2 regions of the Neptunomonas sp. XY-337 genome follow, and region 1 is predicted to be linked to the other one. Evidence: predicted binding sites of a transcription regulator. Region 1 holds the regulator's gene; the other holds the start of a gene.

Region 1 (7,901 bases):
AATTCTGCTAGTCTATGGCACCTTATAAGACCAAAAGGAGCAGTGATAAATGAACTTTCTAGCCACGATTGAGCCTTTTCTATTCTGGGGTGGATTGATCGTATTTTGCGTATCGTTGGCGATGTATGTTGGACGTACCAAAGATATGAAGTCAGTGCTGATGTTTTGGCAGCCAACGATCAGCTTTAATGCGATCGAATTCAAAGTAAACCGTGCAGGACTAGGCTTGATGATTCTTGCTGTGGTCATGCGCTTTATCGTCTTTTTTGTTGCTTAGGAGTTAAGATGCGAGGAAATCCTGTCAAAGGAGCGGGCTACCTTTTACGTGGTTTTAGCATGCTGACGCAGCCGGGTATTCGCCAGTTCGTTCTGATCCCGATGTTGATAAACATTCTGCTGTTCTCGGGTGCTATCTGGTTGCTGATCAATGAGTTTGATCGCTGGGTGGCGTACTGGATGTCGCAGTTGCCAACGTGGTTATCTTTTCTTGATTTCCTACTTTGGCCTTTGTTTGCACTGTTGGTGTTAATTGTTGTTTATTACGGCTTCTCTATCGTAGCGAACCTGATCGCCGCGCCGTTCAATGGCTTCCTGTCTGAGAAGGTGGAGCTACAGCAACGTGGTGTGCGTATCGCCGATGATGGTTGGAAGGGGTTGCTGACGATGGTGCCACGCGCGCTTGCGCGTGAGCTGTCTAAGCTAGCGTACTACTTGCCACGTTTATTAGCGTTGCTCGTTATCAGCCTGATACCCGGCGTTAACTTGCTCTCGCCACTGCTCTGGTTTGTCTTCGGCGCTTGGATGATGGCAATTCAATATTGTGACTATCCCATGGATAACAACAAAGTTACTTTCCGTCGTATGAAAGAACTGCTAGCCGAGCGCAATCTCACGTCATTGAGCTTTGGTGCCATCGTTCAGATGGGAATGCTGATTCCGGTGGTGAATCTGATCATGATGCCTGCTGCGGTCATTGGTGCGACGTTGTACTGGAGCGAAGACCAAGCCCAGCGCGCAGGTTGCTAGTACCTAGCTCACCAGCGACTGCGGTGTCTTGGTGAGCATATCCCGGGAGAAGTGGCAGCAGAAGCTGCTACCAACCCCGGGTTGGCTTTCAATCTCTAAGCGAGCGCCGTGGCGCTGCAGCGCGTGCTTCACAATTGCGAGCCCCAAGCCCGTTCCACCTGTGGCAGAAGAGCGCCCTTCATCGACGCGATAAAAACGCTCAGTTAGACGCCCAAGGTGGATCGAATCGATACCAATACCATTATCGGTCACACATAAATGACCACCTTCAGTGTCTACTTCCCAAGTCACCTTGATATGGCCTTGAGCGGGCGTGTAGCGAACCGCGTTAAACACAAGGTTAGAGAAGGCGTTTTGCAGCTCTTGTGACTGCCCTAGCAGATCATAGTTGGGGTTGGCATCTAACTCTATATGATGCTCCTTATCGCCAGATAGTGCGATAGCATCAGCCTGAATGGAACGCAGCATCCCTTGAATATTGACAGGGTTTTCATCGGGAATGTGTTGGCTGGCTTCAAGCCGCGACAGTAGCAGCAGATCGGATACTAAGCTTTCCATACGAATGGCTTGGTTCTGCATCTGCGTGAGTGCGCGCTCCATGGGTTTGGGTAGTGGCTGGTCCAGAAAGGTTTCGAGGTAGCCGCGAATAACTGTAAGCGGTGTGCGCAGCTCGTGTGATGCATTAGCAACAAAGTCTTGTCGCGTCTGCTCAAGACGTATTAGTCGCGTAATATCACGGGCAACAATCAAACGATCACCCACACCAAACTCGGTGATCTGGTACTGTAAAACCGTATCGTTGTGCAGCGGGCTAGGTAACTGCAAAGGCTCTTCGTACTGCGCTTTGCGGTAATAGCGAATAAAGCGAGGGTCGCGCAGCAAGTTCATGAGAGGTTTGCCGCGATCGGCTGAGCTTTTCAAGCCGATCAGCCGCTCAGCTGCACGATTCCACCACTCTAAGTTATTTTGCTTATCAACAATAACGACCGCATCAGGGAGAGCAGAGGAGGACTGCTGGAAGCGGCTGATAACACTACGTAGATCTTTGCTCTTGTTGCGATGGCGCTTTTGCAAGCGTGCGAGATCGTCGAAGATATCGCCCCACTGGCCATGGCTTTCAGGCGGCAGTAAATCGGTGCTTAATAGCCATTTTTGCAGGCGGCGTGTTTGTCGTAGTTGCAGGTAGGCCCAGAGCGATAAACCCGCAACCAGTCCCCAACTTAAACTACCTAGCAGTAAGCCAATAAAAGCTGGCAGTGCGATAACAGCAAAGAGGCCGCTAACGCCAGCACGAGGCGATTTTTGCATAAACTGTTTAACCTAGATTGCGTGCAGCAGCGGTGCTATGCAACCTGCGTCGAGAAGCGGTAGCCCGTGCCGCGCACTGTTTGTACCAAATGGTCGTGCTGACTACCCAGCGCTTTGCGCAAGCGTCGGATATGCACATCCACAGTGCGTTCTTCAACGTAAACATTGCCACCCCAAACCATATCGAGCAACTGCCCACGGGAGTATGCGCGGTCTTGGTGGGTCATGAAGAACTGTAACAAACGAAACTCGGTTGGGCCAAGTTCTATTGGCTTGTCATTGGCGGTCACGCGGTGTGAAATTGGATCGAGTGTTAACCCTTCAACTGTAACGGGTTCTTCGATCCCTTTAGGCGTCGCTCGGCGAAGCACTGCTTTGAGGCGTGCAACGAGTTCGCGTGGTGAAAAAGGCTTGGTGATGTAGTCATCAACACCGGCTTCAAGGCCTTTTACCTTATGCTCCTCTTCCGTTTTAGCCGTGAGCATAATAATCGGCACATCAGCGGTGGTTTCATCTTTACGCAGGCGGCGTGCCAACTCAATGCCACTCATGTTTGGCATCATCCAATCGAGCAGAATCATATCTGGCTTTTGATCAACAACTAACGCATGTGCTTCTTGAGCATTATCTGCCTCGATGCACTCGTAGCCTGCCATCTCCAGAGCTACTGCAATCATTTCCCTGATAGGAGCTTCGTCATCAACGATCAGCACTTTCTTGCTTGCCGACATGGGTAAACCGCCTCTTACGCTTAAAATAAGACGGGAGTATTACAATGTTTTATTGTGACACTATTGTTACATGCTAGAACAATTCACTAAAGATAGTGAAGAAAAATGCCAACAAAGACCGACAACCCCGCGTAGTGGTTATTCAAAAAGGCACGAAAACAAGGGGCTCGCTCGCGATCTTTGATCAGCCGCATCTGGTAAACAAAGCAACCGACAGCCCCCAGTAGGCCGAGATAGTAAAAGCCACCGAGCTGAGCCAGAAAGCCCGCTACTACAAGGAGGATAAGGGTGAGTATCAGCAGTATCGCGATAATGAGTTTATCGTATTGGCCAAACAGAATAGCGGTCGATTTGATACCAATCTTGAGGTCATCATCTCGGTCAACCATGGCGTACATGGTGTCGTAAGCCACGGTCCAGAGTAGCTTGGCACTGTAGATCACCCATGCGATCAGCGGAATCTGTTCGCCAACAGCGGTAAATGCCATGGGGATCGCCCACCCAAACGCTGCGCCGAGAACCACTTGCGGTAGGTGGGTATAACGTTTCATAAAAGGGTAGAGTGATGCGAGAAACAGACCACCAAATGACATAAGAATCGTCATCGTATTGGTTAGCAGCACTAAGCCAAATGCAACAAGCATGAGCGCAGCAAACAGTAATAGTGCTTCTTTGGCGGTGATTTTTCCCGTCGCTAAGGGGCGTTGAGCGGTGCGCTTTACATGCCCATCAACTTTCCGATCTGCAAAGTCGTTGATAACACAGCCAGCGGAGCGCGTCAGAAAAACGCCCAATGTAAAGACAGCAATGAGCTTGAGGTCGGGAATGCCTTCAGATGCGATCCATAGTGCCCACAAGGTTGGCCATAACAGCAGGTAGCTGCCGATAGGCCGGTTGAAACGCGTCAAATTGACATAGACATCCAACCGCTCGCGTAAGCTCATGGGCTTAAATAGGGGGGCACCGGGCATAACAATCCTTTTATATCATCACCCGTCACCTTTGAAAGTCACCGTGACGGTATGCTAATGGAATTCAACCCCGTTTGAGATCAGGGCTAGCTCGTTGTGGGCTGATAGTTTACCTGCTCTAGTGCCGGTAAAAAAACCTCACATACGAGTAGGGGTTTATTGGATAGATAAAACTGGGAGCGCCGTGCCCATAGCGTTTGCTCGCTGGTGATATCGAACCGGCTGACTTCGAGGGGGCCGCGGCGCATGGTTCGGTCATTAAAGAGCACACTGCCTAGCGACCGGTTACCGACGTGGTGGAGCTGTCGCTCGCGACCTGTCAGCGTTGCCGCAGGAATAATTGAGCGTGCGTAAACCCACGGCTCCTGATTGCCCAGTAAGTGGACTTCACGAATGAGTGCGAGCTGGCGTGGTGGCATTCCCAATATCTGTGCTTCCGAGCGGTTCGGGCGTCCCCAGCCTTGTGCAATCACTTCAACGCTAAAATGACCTTGGCTGGCATTTATCAGGTGCTGTGTCAGTGAGCCGCGGTCAGTTAACCAGCGCTGCCAGTGGTAGGGCGCATGGAGTGCGGACAAGCGGCGCAAATGATACCAGCGGGCATCAAAACTGGCGTGAATAAGAGAGTGGCGGACGGGCACAAACAATTCCTTTATAAGCTCGGCAGGTATTCTACTCCTTTCCCATGCAGCACGTCACCGCTGGCCTTACGAAAGCGTGCGCTTGGTCACTTTCGATTAGCGCCACAATGAATTAGGATGCGGCCATGAAAATATGTTCAGAACAAGACAAAGTAGCAGCGGCTACATTAACGCGTGCATGGGTTGAAACGATGGTGGTGGGGCTGAACTTATGCCCGTTTGCCGCGCCCGTCGTTAAGCAAGATTCATTGCGTTACAGCGTTACTGACGCCGCAACCGATGAGGCCGTCGCAGCGGGCTTTTTAGATGAGTTAGACCTCATTCAGCGTAGCGATGAAAAAAGCGTGGCAACAACACTCTATATATTTCCCAACGCAACCGCTGACTTTTACGACTATCTCGATCTGTTACACACCTGCGAGCGGTTACTCGATCAAGCGGGAATGAGTGAGCAGTTTCAGGTCGCTAGCTTTCACCCGGGTTATCTGTTTGCGGGTGTGGATCAAGATGACTTAAGCCATTGGACTAACCGCTCTCCCTTTCCAATGTTGCACATCATTCGTGAAAACCAGATGAGCAGAGTCTTGGCCCACTACAAGGACCCTGATGCGATCCCTGAGCGGAATATTGCCTTGATGCATGAGCTGGGCAAAGCGGGACTGATCGAGAGATTCCCGCCGTTAGCCGACTATTGGGATACGCACGCGCGTTAGGCAGCAACCACGCAGTTACGGCTGCGCTTTTTCGCTTTATAGAGCGCAGTGTCGGCGTGCTCTACCAGTTGGTGCGGGCTGTTTTCGGCACTGGGCACTAAGGTTTCCAAGCCTTGGCTGGCGGTCACCACCAGGCCGGCTGATGAGCGGTCGTGAGGAATACCAAGGGCGAGAATTTGATCGCGAATAGCTTGTGCCACGTTGAGCGCGCCGGCTTTATCCGTATCTGGTAGCAGCACGGCGAACTCCTCTCCGCCGTAGCGAAAAATAGCATCGTGGGAGCGATTAACACTGTTTTGCATGGCACTGGCCACACGTCGCAGGCAGCTATCGCCCGCTAAATGACCGTATCGGTCGTTAAATGCTTTGAAATGATCAACATCCACCATAATGAGTGACAACGGCTGACGGGTGCGGGCACAGCGGCGCCACTCCATCTCGAGCTGCTTTTCGAACTCACGACGGTTGTTTACACCGGTAAGGCCATCGATCCGAGCCGAACGCTCCAGCACATCACGCGAGCGCTTGAGATCTAGCATCATGCGTATACGCGCTTTGAGCACTGCGGGGGCGCGATCTTGGACAAGATAATCCGATACACCGTGGGAGTAAGCGGTGACCTCCTGTTGATCATCTGATTCTGCGCCCGCAATCGCGATCGGTATAAACGCATGATTAAACTGCTGCACCATCCGTTGGCAGTAGAGCAAGTTTTGCAGCCACCCATCACCTGCGGCGACCAGAATTAGATCCGGCGTTTGCTCGGCGGATTCCAATAATTGTTTCAGGTCAGCGAAGGTGGCGGGGAGTAAAATATTGTAACTGGCGCGCAAAGCATCAATGGTTTGCCAGACGGTGCTGATACCCTCGGGGGCGAATACTGCGATGGTATGGTGCTGCGCGTACTTGCAGGCTTTACCCGAGTCATACTCAACATCGGTGGACTCACCCGCAAAGAATGCGGTGATCTCTTCGTTGGTAGCTAATCCGAGTAGCTTACGCCCGTCGTTGGCAAGAATAACAGGGACGCGGGATCCCACATGGCTAGACTCCCAAGCATCCTGCCAGGTATCAAGTATCTCTTCGCACTCAAAATCGACCGATAACTCGGTGGGTAAACCGGCGGCTTCCAAACAATCAAAGATGACCGCAGGACTTGCGATATCAAGGCCATCAACCCAAAGCGCTTTGTAAAACAGGCGGCGGAACAGTTGGGCTTTTTCAGGATCGATGAGACCCGCAGCAATAACGCATAAGTTGGCAAAGCGGCTATCAGGGCGCTCGGGAGGTAGAGCAATACTGATATCACTGGCGTAGCTGCGAACCGAAAAAACGTCGCTGGCAAGCTCCGCGAGTAGATCGGGAGAGTTACCCTGCAAGCCGATATCTTGGGCATGTTCGACCAAGCGGTACTCAACTTGATCAAGCAAGTTCAATGCATACAGGCGCTCGTGCAGTGCATAGCTGTACGGGCAGTTGAGGTCGGCATAAACGATATATTGCAGCATAGATCAAACCACTCGGTGCGTTACCTGGAATACCTATTCAATCAAGGTATCGGCCAATAGAGAAAAAACTTGGGAGCAGGCTAGCGTGTGTTGGCTTAGTCGTCGCTGAGTGAAACGAAAAACAGCGCCATGTGGCGCTGTTTAGATGCGCTTGAGGGGCGCTTAATCTTCGGTGCTGTCACTAATGCCAGCCGTCTCTTTAATCTCAGACAGAGGCAGGTGGCGTACATCGGTACCGCTAACGAGGTAGATCAGGTGCTCAGACATATTACGTGCGTGATCACCGATACGCTCCAAGCTACGCAGTACCCAGATGACGTTTAGACAGCTCGAGATCGCGCGTGAGTCTTCCATCATATAGGTCATCAGTGAGCGCATCGCCGTCCGGTATTCAAGATCAACCGCTTTGTCTTGCTTAGCAACATGGTAAGCAAGCTCAGCATCGTTACGTGCAAAGGCGGTCAGTACATCTTTCACCATGTTGCGCACTAGGTTACCGATGTGACGAACTTCCTGATAACCGCGTTGGGAGTCGCCATCTTCAACCAGCTCAATGGCATGGCGGCAGATACGGCTAGCTTCATCGCCCATACGCTCTAGGTCGTTGACCGCTTTCGAGATCGCTACGATCAGGCGCAGGTCGCTCGCTGCCGGTTGGCGGCGGGCAATGATCGTTGTGCAGCGCTCGTCGATCATCACTTCCATGTCGTTAGTTTGCTTGTCAACGCGACGTGACCGCTCGGCCATCTCCGCATCACCGGTCAGAAGGGCTTCAATCGCATCATGTACTTGGCGCTCTACGATACCACCCATGGTAAGTAGCTCGGTACGAATCTCTTCCAGCTCATCGTTAAATTGCTGTGAGATGTGAGTCGAGTAGTTGTCCTGTTTGAGTTCCACTGTTAGGTACTCCGGCCTATATATTCAGTTAATTGAGAACGCGATTACGGTTAACCGTAACGACCTGTGATGTAGTCTTCGGTCTGCTTCTTCTCAGGGTTAG
Region 2 (7,901 bases), on a different contig from region 1:
CATCCAACCCGGAAGCTTTCTGCTTCAGTTAGCTTGCCCGGGTAGATAATGAAACCTTTCTCTTTGAGAAGGTTGTAAAACGTCTTGAACTCAAACGCTGGGTCCGTTGGGCTCATAAAAGTGGTGATAATGGGTGATCGCCATTGATCTTCGAGCAAGGTGGCAAAACCCATTGCACGCATACCGTTTACCATTTGGTCACGGTTGCGGGTGTAACGCGCCAAGCGCCCTTCGCAACCACCCTCTTGTGCGTGCTCGTTCAGCGCTTGCTGAAATGCAACGATCACATGCGTTGGCGGCGTAAAGCGCCACTGGCCGGTCGCTTCCATATACTTCCACTGTTCGTAAAGATCGAGACACAGGGAGTGGGCACGGCCTTTACACTGTTCAAGAGAGTCACTGCGTACGATCGCGTAGCCAAAACCCGGTACGCCTTCGATACACTTGTTCGCTGCCGAAATGACCGCTTCAAACGGTAGGGTTTTCGCATCAACCGGCAGTGCACCAAAGGCACTCATAGCGTCGATCAGCAAGCGTTTGCCCGCCTCTGCCACCACCACTGCAATCTCGTCGATGGGATTTAAGATGCCAGAGCTTGTTTCGCAATAGACCACCGCAACGTGGGTGATGGCGGGATCTTCAGCAAGGGCCAAGCGGACTTCTTCGCCACGTGGTGGCTCGTAATCGCCTTTGTCGATAACCGCGTAGTCGCGCCCCATATACTCAAGACTCTGCGCGATACGCTTACCGTAAGCACCGTTGATCAGTACTAGCACTTTGCCATCTTTTGGCACCAGCGTGCCCAGCGTCGCTTCAACCGAGAAAGAACCGCTGCCCTGCATCGGTACGCAAACATGCGTGTCGCTGGCGTTGGCCATCGCTAACAGACGCTCACATACATCACGCGTGATCGCATTAAAGTCCTGATCCCACGAGCCCCAGTCCGCCAACATCGCTTCTTTGGTGGCATCGGACGTTGTTAACGGTCCTGGTGTTAACAAATAAGGTTGTGATTGCTTCATAACTCTCTCTGCTTTTGTCATTTTTGTGCGGTAACGCTCTGCTACGCACATTGTTTAATTAGCATCTCAAAATCTGGTATATACCAGACGAATTGCGTATTAAAAATCCGCTCAGCCTCAGACTGACCGGATCCTCTTTTAAATTACGCTTTACGCCACGCTTGCGTGTTGTTGATCAATTGACGTGATAGTAACCAGTGTAATAATTTCACGCCCATGCACGTTAGCATCAGCAATACGCCCATCGCTGCGGCGGGGGCAATATCACCGGCGTCGTCCATATTTAGGATCGAAACCGATGCCAGCGTTGTGTTAGCTGAGTACAGAAACACGACCGCTGATACTGTGTTTACCGCATTAACAAATAGATAGATCCCAACCTCTAACAGCGCCGGTAAACAAAGTGGTAGTGTTACCCGCAAGAATGTTTGGTAGAACGGCACTTTCAACGATGCCGATACCGCCTCAAACTCTTTATCGATCTGCTTTAGTGCAGTAATCGACGTTAAATGACAGACCGTATAGTAGTGTGCGATCGTGCAGATCACCAAGATCCCCATCGTGCCATATAGACTATTGAGTGGGTTATTGGGCGCATTAAAGAAGAAGATGTAAGCCAAACCCAGCACAAGCCCAGGTACCGCCAGCGGTATCATCGCAAATAGATGCACCAAGCCACGCAGTGCACGCATCCCTTGCACTTTCTCAACCAGATACGCGTTGGTAAAGATCAAGAACGAACCAAACAGTGCGGTGTAAAACGCCATCTCTATTGAGTTGAAGTAGGCATCCCAGCCACCGCCGTCCATCAAGTCGAACTGGTAGTTATTCAACGATAACGACAGGTTATAGGGCCAAAATGTTACGAATGATGCATAAACCGCTGTGCCAAGGACGCCGATAACAATCGCGATAATCGGCAAGCAAAGCGCTAGCATCGACACATCTTTACGCCGATTCGGCTCAGCACGATAAGGCTGCGCACGTGATGTAACAAGCGCGACCTGCTTTTTTTGCACCCAACGATCCGCGGCAAATGCCAGCATCGCAGGTAGCAACAAGATGACTGATACCACCGCACCCATCTGGAAGTTCTGCTGGCCAATAACCTGTTTATAGATATCAGTTGCCAACACATCGTACTGGCCGCCAATCACTTTGGGAGCACCAAAATCGGTGATAACCAGGGTAAATACCACGAATGAGGCGCTAATCAGACCATACTTGATTGATGGTAACGTCACAGTAAAAAAGGTTCGCCAGCCCGAGGTGCGCAACGCTTTTGCTGACTCATAGAGGCGTGCATCCGTATTGCTCAACGCGGTGATCAAGATCATCAACGCATGGGGGAAGCACCAAAATGAGAGGCTAATCACGATACCGATCGGGCCATAGATACTTTCACCGAAGAGCCAGCTCTTTAGAAAGCCTTGGTTGCCGAACAGATACACCAGCGAGATCGCCGGAAGTAACGATGGTGCAAAGATCGGCCCCATCATCAGTAAGCGAATCACACCTTTAAATGGCATACAGCTGCGGGTGAGCGCATAAGCGGCAAGCAGCGCGAGCGTGATAACGATGACTGTAGTCAGTGAGGCGATAAACAGTGAATTAAGCACTGAATCAAACAAAGACGGCGAACTGGCGTAGGCGATGAAGTTTTCAAGCCCCACGAAATCACCCGCTTTGTTCTGCACACTCTTCGATAGAATCGCGTAGAGCGGCAGCACCATTGCCACCAGCAAAAAAGCCGCTGCTATCAATAACCCAACCGCTTGCACCCACTGATCCTTATGCAAGCAACGGCGCGATGCTCCCACAGCATTCATCGCGATAAAACGGCTACTCATGATGCTTCTCGGAATACATGCAAACGATGTTTAGGGATGTCTAAGTGCATTTGAGCACCACAGCAAATATTGTGATCGCGTACATCGTTCATCGAGAAATCAGCAACGATCGGCTGATGAATCCCATCCACATCAAGCTCTGCGCGAGCAAACGCACCTAAGTACTCAAAGCCTCTGACTGATGCGCGTAGCGTGTTGGTTGCATCACCATTAAAACGCACACGGATATCTTCAGGGCGGATCGCCACGCTAACTTGAGTGTCCTGCTCCATATCACCGCAGGCATCACAGCTTAGGTAGGTTTCGTCCACTTGCACGCGGTTGGTGTCGGAAACAAAGCTGTTGAGAAAGTTCATAGTGCCCACAAACGAGGCCACAAACGCCGACGCAGGCGCGGCATAGATCTCTTCTGGGGTGCCCACTTGCTCAATGACACCGTTGTTCATAACCACGATCTTATCGGCCATGGTGAGCGCTTCTTCTTGGTCATGCGTCACCATGATGGTGGTGATACCAAGGGTACGCTGTAGCTCTTTAATCTCGCGGCGCAGATGGACACGCACGCGGGCATCCAACGCTGATAGGGGTTCATCCAACAACAGTAAACCCGGCTTCGTCGCGATAGCACGCGCTAAAGCAACACGCTGCTGCTGTCCACCAGACAGCTGAGATGGGTATTTATGGTTAGCACCCGCTAAGCCGATCAGCTCAAGGAGCTCATCCACACGCTGGGTGATCGCATCACGCTGGCGTACTTTTGCATCGCTGCTGTTTTTTAGGCCATACGCGATGTTGTCAGCAACGGTTAGGTTGGGGAACAAGGCGTAAGACTGGAAGACGATGCCAAAGTCACGCTGATCAGGCGGCAGTTGAGAGATATCCCGTCCTGCTTGGTGGATGCTGCCTTCACTTTGCTGATCAAGACCGGCAATGGCGCGTAGTAGTGTGGTTTTACCGCAGCCTGAAGGGCCTAGAAAGCAGACAAACTCACCCTCTTTTATATCAAGAGAGATATCCTGCAGCGCCGTAAATTCACCAAAGTGCTTTTTTAAGTTTTGAATCGATAGATAGTGCATCGTGACCTTCCCGTTACCTGAATCTGTTAGATACTAGAAAGCCCTCATGACGAGGGCTTTACATCAAAAAGCCCAGTATCTATTTCGGGTCAGACTTGCTGTCGTAACGCGTTTGCCACTGCTTCAAGATCTCGGAGCGGCTGCTCGCAGCCCACTCGAAGTTGTTGTCGATCATCAGCTCAGCAGCATTCTCTGGGAAGTACTGTACTGGCTTAGCGATACCCGGCATCGCAACAACTGCGTAACCTTTGTTATATAGGCGGTTAGCTTCTTCAGAGATAGAGAAATCCATCAGCTTCTTAGCCGCATCCAGATTATCTGTACCTTTAACAATTGCGCTGGCTTCCATATCCCAGCCTAGGCCCTCTTTAGGGAAGACAAGATCTAACGGCGCGCCTTTTTTCTTCAGCTTCGCACCACGGAATGCAAAAGAGATACCGATGGGCGCTTCACCAGCCGCCGCCAATTTACAAGGCTTGGAACCGGAGTGCGTGTAACGTGCGATGTTATTGTGCAGACGGTCCATATATTGCCAGCCGTTCTCTTCACCGAACATTTGCAACCATGAGGATACGTCTAAGAAACCCGTACCTGATGAGTTAGGGTTAGGCATTACGATATGGCCTTGGTAAACCGGCTTCGTTAGATCTTCCCAAGACGTAGGCTTAGGCAGGTTGTGCTTTTTCGCTTCAACGGTGTTAAAACAAACCGCAGCCATCCATGCGTCCATACCGACCCAAGACGGTGTTGCATCTTGGTCGTAGAATTTCTTAGACAGTTTTTCGACACCTGCTGGCTTGTATGGCTGAAGCATTTGCTCGCCTTTCAGCACCAGCAAAGAGGTCGCTGCCAAACCCCAAACAGCGTCAGCTTGTGGGTTTTCTTTTTCAGCCAACAGTTTTGCGGTCACGATACCTGTGGAGTCGCGAACCCAGTTGATTTTGATATCAGGGTGCTTCTTGTTAAACGCTGCGGCGTAACGCTTTAGATCTTCCGCTTCCAACGCTGTGTAAACGGTTAACTCAGAACCTGCATGTGCAGACAAAGCAGTTGCCGACATCAAAGTCGCCAGTGCCAGTTTGGTAAACGTCGCTTTGTTAGTCATCTCTCATATCCTCAATGATTAACTGGTATAGACCAGATGAGGAAAAAGATTAGCGCCAGTTTTTTACAAAGATGTGACAGATTTACGAAAGATTGTTTGCAGCGATAAAACGAATCGATCGCTGCCGCGCGTTAAGGTGTGTCAATCACGGATAAACTAAGCTCAACGGTATCGTGCCGCCACGCTTCAAAATCCACCTCAAAGACACGCCCTTGTGCATTACGCACGATGCGTCGGATATTCAAGCAGGTGAAGTTAGCCGGTGCACTTAACGTGGCCGCCTGATGGGAAGATAGCGTCGCGGCGCGAATGTCTAAATCGTTCGCAGCATACTCTTGGCCATACTCCCCTTTCACAACTTTACTCACCGATAGGGTTAAGTCGTGTTGCTCAATCTCGGGAAGGAGGTCGCGGTTTAAGAAGATACGCTCAACATAGACGGCACGGTTGTCGGCTCCACGCACCCGCTCAATGCAGGCCACGTCGCTGCCTTCGGGTATCTCGAATAGCTCACTGAGGTAGCTATCTGCAGGGACAAGTTCGCTCGATAGCATGCGGCTAAAAGGTATAAAGCCCTGCTCCGCCACATAGTCCATAAAGAAGCCCGGACAACTTGGGTCGTACTTAACACGTGGCGAGGTGACAAACCAGCCACGTCGGTTAGAGCGATACACCACGCCCTCAGACTCTAGCTTTTTCAGAGCCTCACGAATAGTCACCCGAGATGTCGAAAAGCGCTCGCTAAGAATACGCTCAGAGCCTAGTTTGTCTTCGGGTTGTAAATGCCCGTTACGGATTTCATCTCGTAAGCAGCGCATGATATGGGTGGCAGAGGCAGTCGCAGAGGTCATGAAGCGGTCAGAGTCGTTGCTGGTAAGTATTTGATTAATAGTAAACGAGGCACCATAAACTAGCCACTTTGTGTGACGTTCATATGACACTCTTTGGTATAAGCTGAGCTTGCGAACAACTTTGGCTATAATTTAAACATCTGTAGCCAGCCCCATTGCTGGAGGCCGCTTGTGTCAGATTCCGTCTTTCGTGGTGATACGCCCGCCAATCGCCCTCATAACCACCTTAGTCTCGTGCCCGTGCTTGCCGGTGGCGGCAGCCGTTTGTCAGCCCATATTGGTATTTTGAACGCACTCGAAGAGCTCGATTACCGTTTCCCAGCGCTGGTGGGGGTATCTGGTGGCTCCGTGGTGGGCGCCCTCTTTTGTGCGGGTTACTCACTAGAGCAGTTGCGCGTTATTGCCGAAGAGACCGACTTTCGCCAATTCTTAGGCCAAGGCTTTTTCCGCTTGTTACGCACGGGCGGGCTATCTTCTGGGGATCTTTTTGAACAGTGGCTCGATGAAAAGCTGGATGGCAAAACCTTTTCCCAGCTATCCGGTGATTTTCATGTGGTGGCAACTGATCTACGCGCCAGTAAGCCAGTGGTCTTTAACCGGGCGAACTCGCCTGATATGAAAGTATCGTTAGCGGTGCGCTTCTCGATGTCGATTCCGCTGCTGTTTAGCTTTAAGGAGTACAAACAGCAGCTCTTGGTGGATGGCAGTATCTTATCTGAGGAAGCACTGCAACGAGACTGGGCAGGTAATGGCACGCCGATATTAGTGTTTCGTCTCAGCTGTGTTCAGCACGCGCCACGAGACGCAAAGCCGCCACTCATTCCGTTGGTGTCGCACCTTAGCCTACTCATACGCACCTTTATGACAACCATGTCTCAGGAGTACATTAGCGAAACCTTTTGGCAGCAAACCATCGTGGTTCACACCGGCAGTATCTCACCTGTTGAGTTCAATATCACACCCGAGCAAAAAAATGCACTGTTCAAAGCAGGCTATGATACCGCCAAGCGCATCGTGCCGTTAAAGGTTGCCCGCCAGCAAACAGCTAGCTCACCTAACCCCTCTTTTGCGCCAAGCACCCGTTAAGCGCATGCTGCAACCGCACCAGATGCTCATCTTCAAGTGCTGCATAACCAAGAATGATACCTTTATCTGCCAACGGCGCGCGCTCGTAGCTTGATAGCGCCCGTGCACCAATTCCCGCACGGTTCAGCGCCGCAGCGATTGCAATATCATCGCCTTCGAAACGAAACACCAGATGCATCCCCCCCGTGGTTTCAAGGGGCTTTAAGTTGGGGAAGTGCTGTGCCATAAAGCTCAACAGTTGGGCCTTTTTCGTTTGATAACGTTTACGCATTCGGCGCAGATGGCGTGCATAATGGCCCTGCTGCATAAATAACCCCATCGCGTGTTGCTGTAGTGTTGGCATGCCGCCTTCGGTGTAGCGCCGATAGGTATTGAACACCTCAACCAACGCTTCGGGTAGCACCAGATAGCCCGTTCGAATGCTTGGAAACAGTGTTCGGCTAAAGGTACCGGTATAGATCACGCGCCCAGAACGATCCATGCTCTGAAGCGCGGCAATGCTGTGGCCTGAAAAGATAAACTCGCTATCGTAGTCATCTTCAATTAGCCAGCGATCAGCCTGATATAGCCAGTCTAGCAATGCAATACGCCGCTCCAGCGATAGCGTGCCACCCATAGGAAAACAACGGCTTGGTGTTATCACCATAACGCGGGCTGTGTAAGCTGCCAGATGATCGGTTAGCACGCCATGGTCATCGCAAGGCATTATCTGCGGCGATGCGCCGATGCCGGTTAGGGCACCATCGATGCCCGGATAGCCCCGATCTTCGAGTAAAACGCGCTCCCGCGGATTCACCAAAACCTGCAACGCCATTGCGATACCATGCAACGAACCTGAGGTCAGCATGACCTGCTCCGCGCTGCAGCGAATGCCCCGAGTCAATGATAGGTAGTCTGCAAGCTCCTGACGC

What was found. Region 1 encodes PhoB, which activates phosphate uptake and scavenging genes when phosphate is short. Its sites were predicted from a motif close to TGTCATANNNNTGTCANA; they were not measured.
Region 2: a site for PhoB is predicted at 5,115-5,132, ahead of E4L36_RS01590 (putative 2-aminoethylphosphonate ABC transporter substrate-binding protein). Genes of this name have one in related genera too.

The regions. Positions count from the first base shown of each region.
Region 1 covers NZ_SPLL01000004.1:364,113-372,013, forward strand. Annotated here, with positions in the region: gene E4L36_RS11690 (hypothetical protein) at 50-277, shown strand; gene cysZ (sulfate transporter CysZ) at 286-1,026, shown strand; gene phoR (phosphate regulon sensor histidine kinase PhoR) at 1,030-2,334, opposite strand; gene phoB (phosphate regulon transcriptional regulator PhoB) at 2,370-3,065, opposite strand; gene ubiA (4-hydroxybenzoate octaprenyltransferase) at 3,152-4,009, opposite strand; gene E4L36_RS11715 (chorismate lyase) at 4,123-4,677, opposite strand; gene E4L36_RS11720 (DUF1415 domain-containing protein) at 4,803-5,390, shown strand; gene E4L36_RS11725 (diguanylate cyclase) at 5,387-6,898, opposite strand; gene phoU (phosphate signaling complex protein PhoU) at 7,061-7,798, opposite strand; gene pstB (phosphate ABC transporter ATP-binding protein PstB) at 7,849-7,901, opposite strand, start outside.
Region 2 covers NZ_SPLL01000001.1:282,939-290,839, forward strand. Annotated here, with positions in the region: gene E4L36_RS01575 (2-aminoethylphosphonate--pyruvate transaminase) at 1-1,022, opposite strand, end outside; gene E4L36_RS01580 (putative 2-aminoethylphosphonate ABC transporter permease subunit) at 1,166-2,872, opposite strand; gene E4L36_RS01585 (putative 2-aminoethylphosphonate ABC transporter ATP-binding protein) at 2,869-3,948, opposite strand; gene E4L36_RS01590 (putative 2-aminoethylphosphonate ABC transporter substrate-binding protein) at 4,028-5,053, opposite strand; gene E4L36_RS01595 (UTRA domain-containing protein) at 5,185-5,904, opposite strand; gene E4L36_RS01600 (patatin-like phospholipase family protein) at 6,076-6,990, shown strand; gene E4L36_RS01605 (PLP-dependent aminotransferase family protein) at 6,959-7,901, opposite strand, start outside.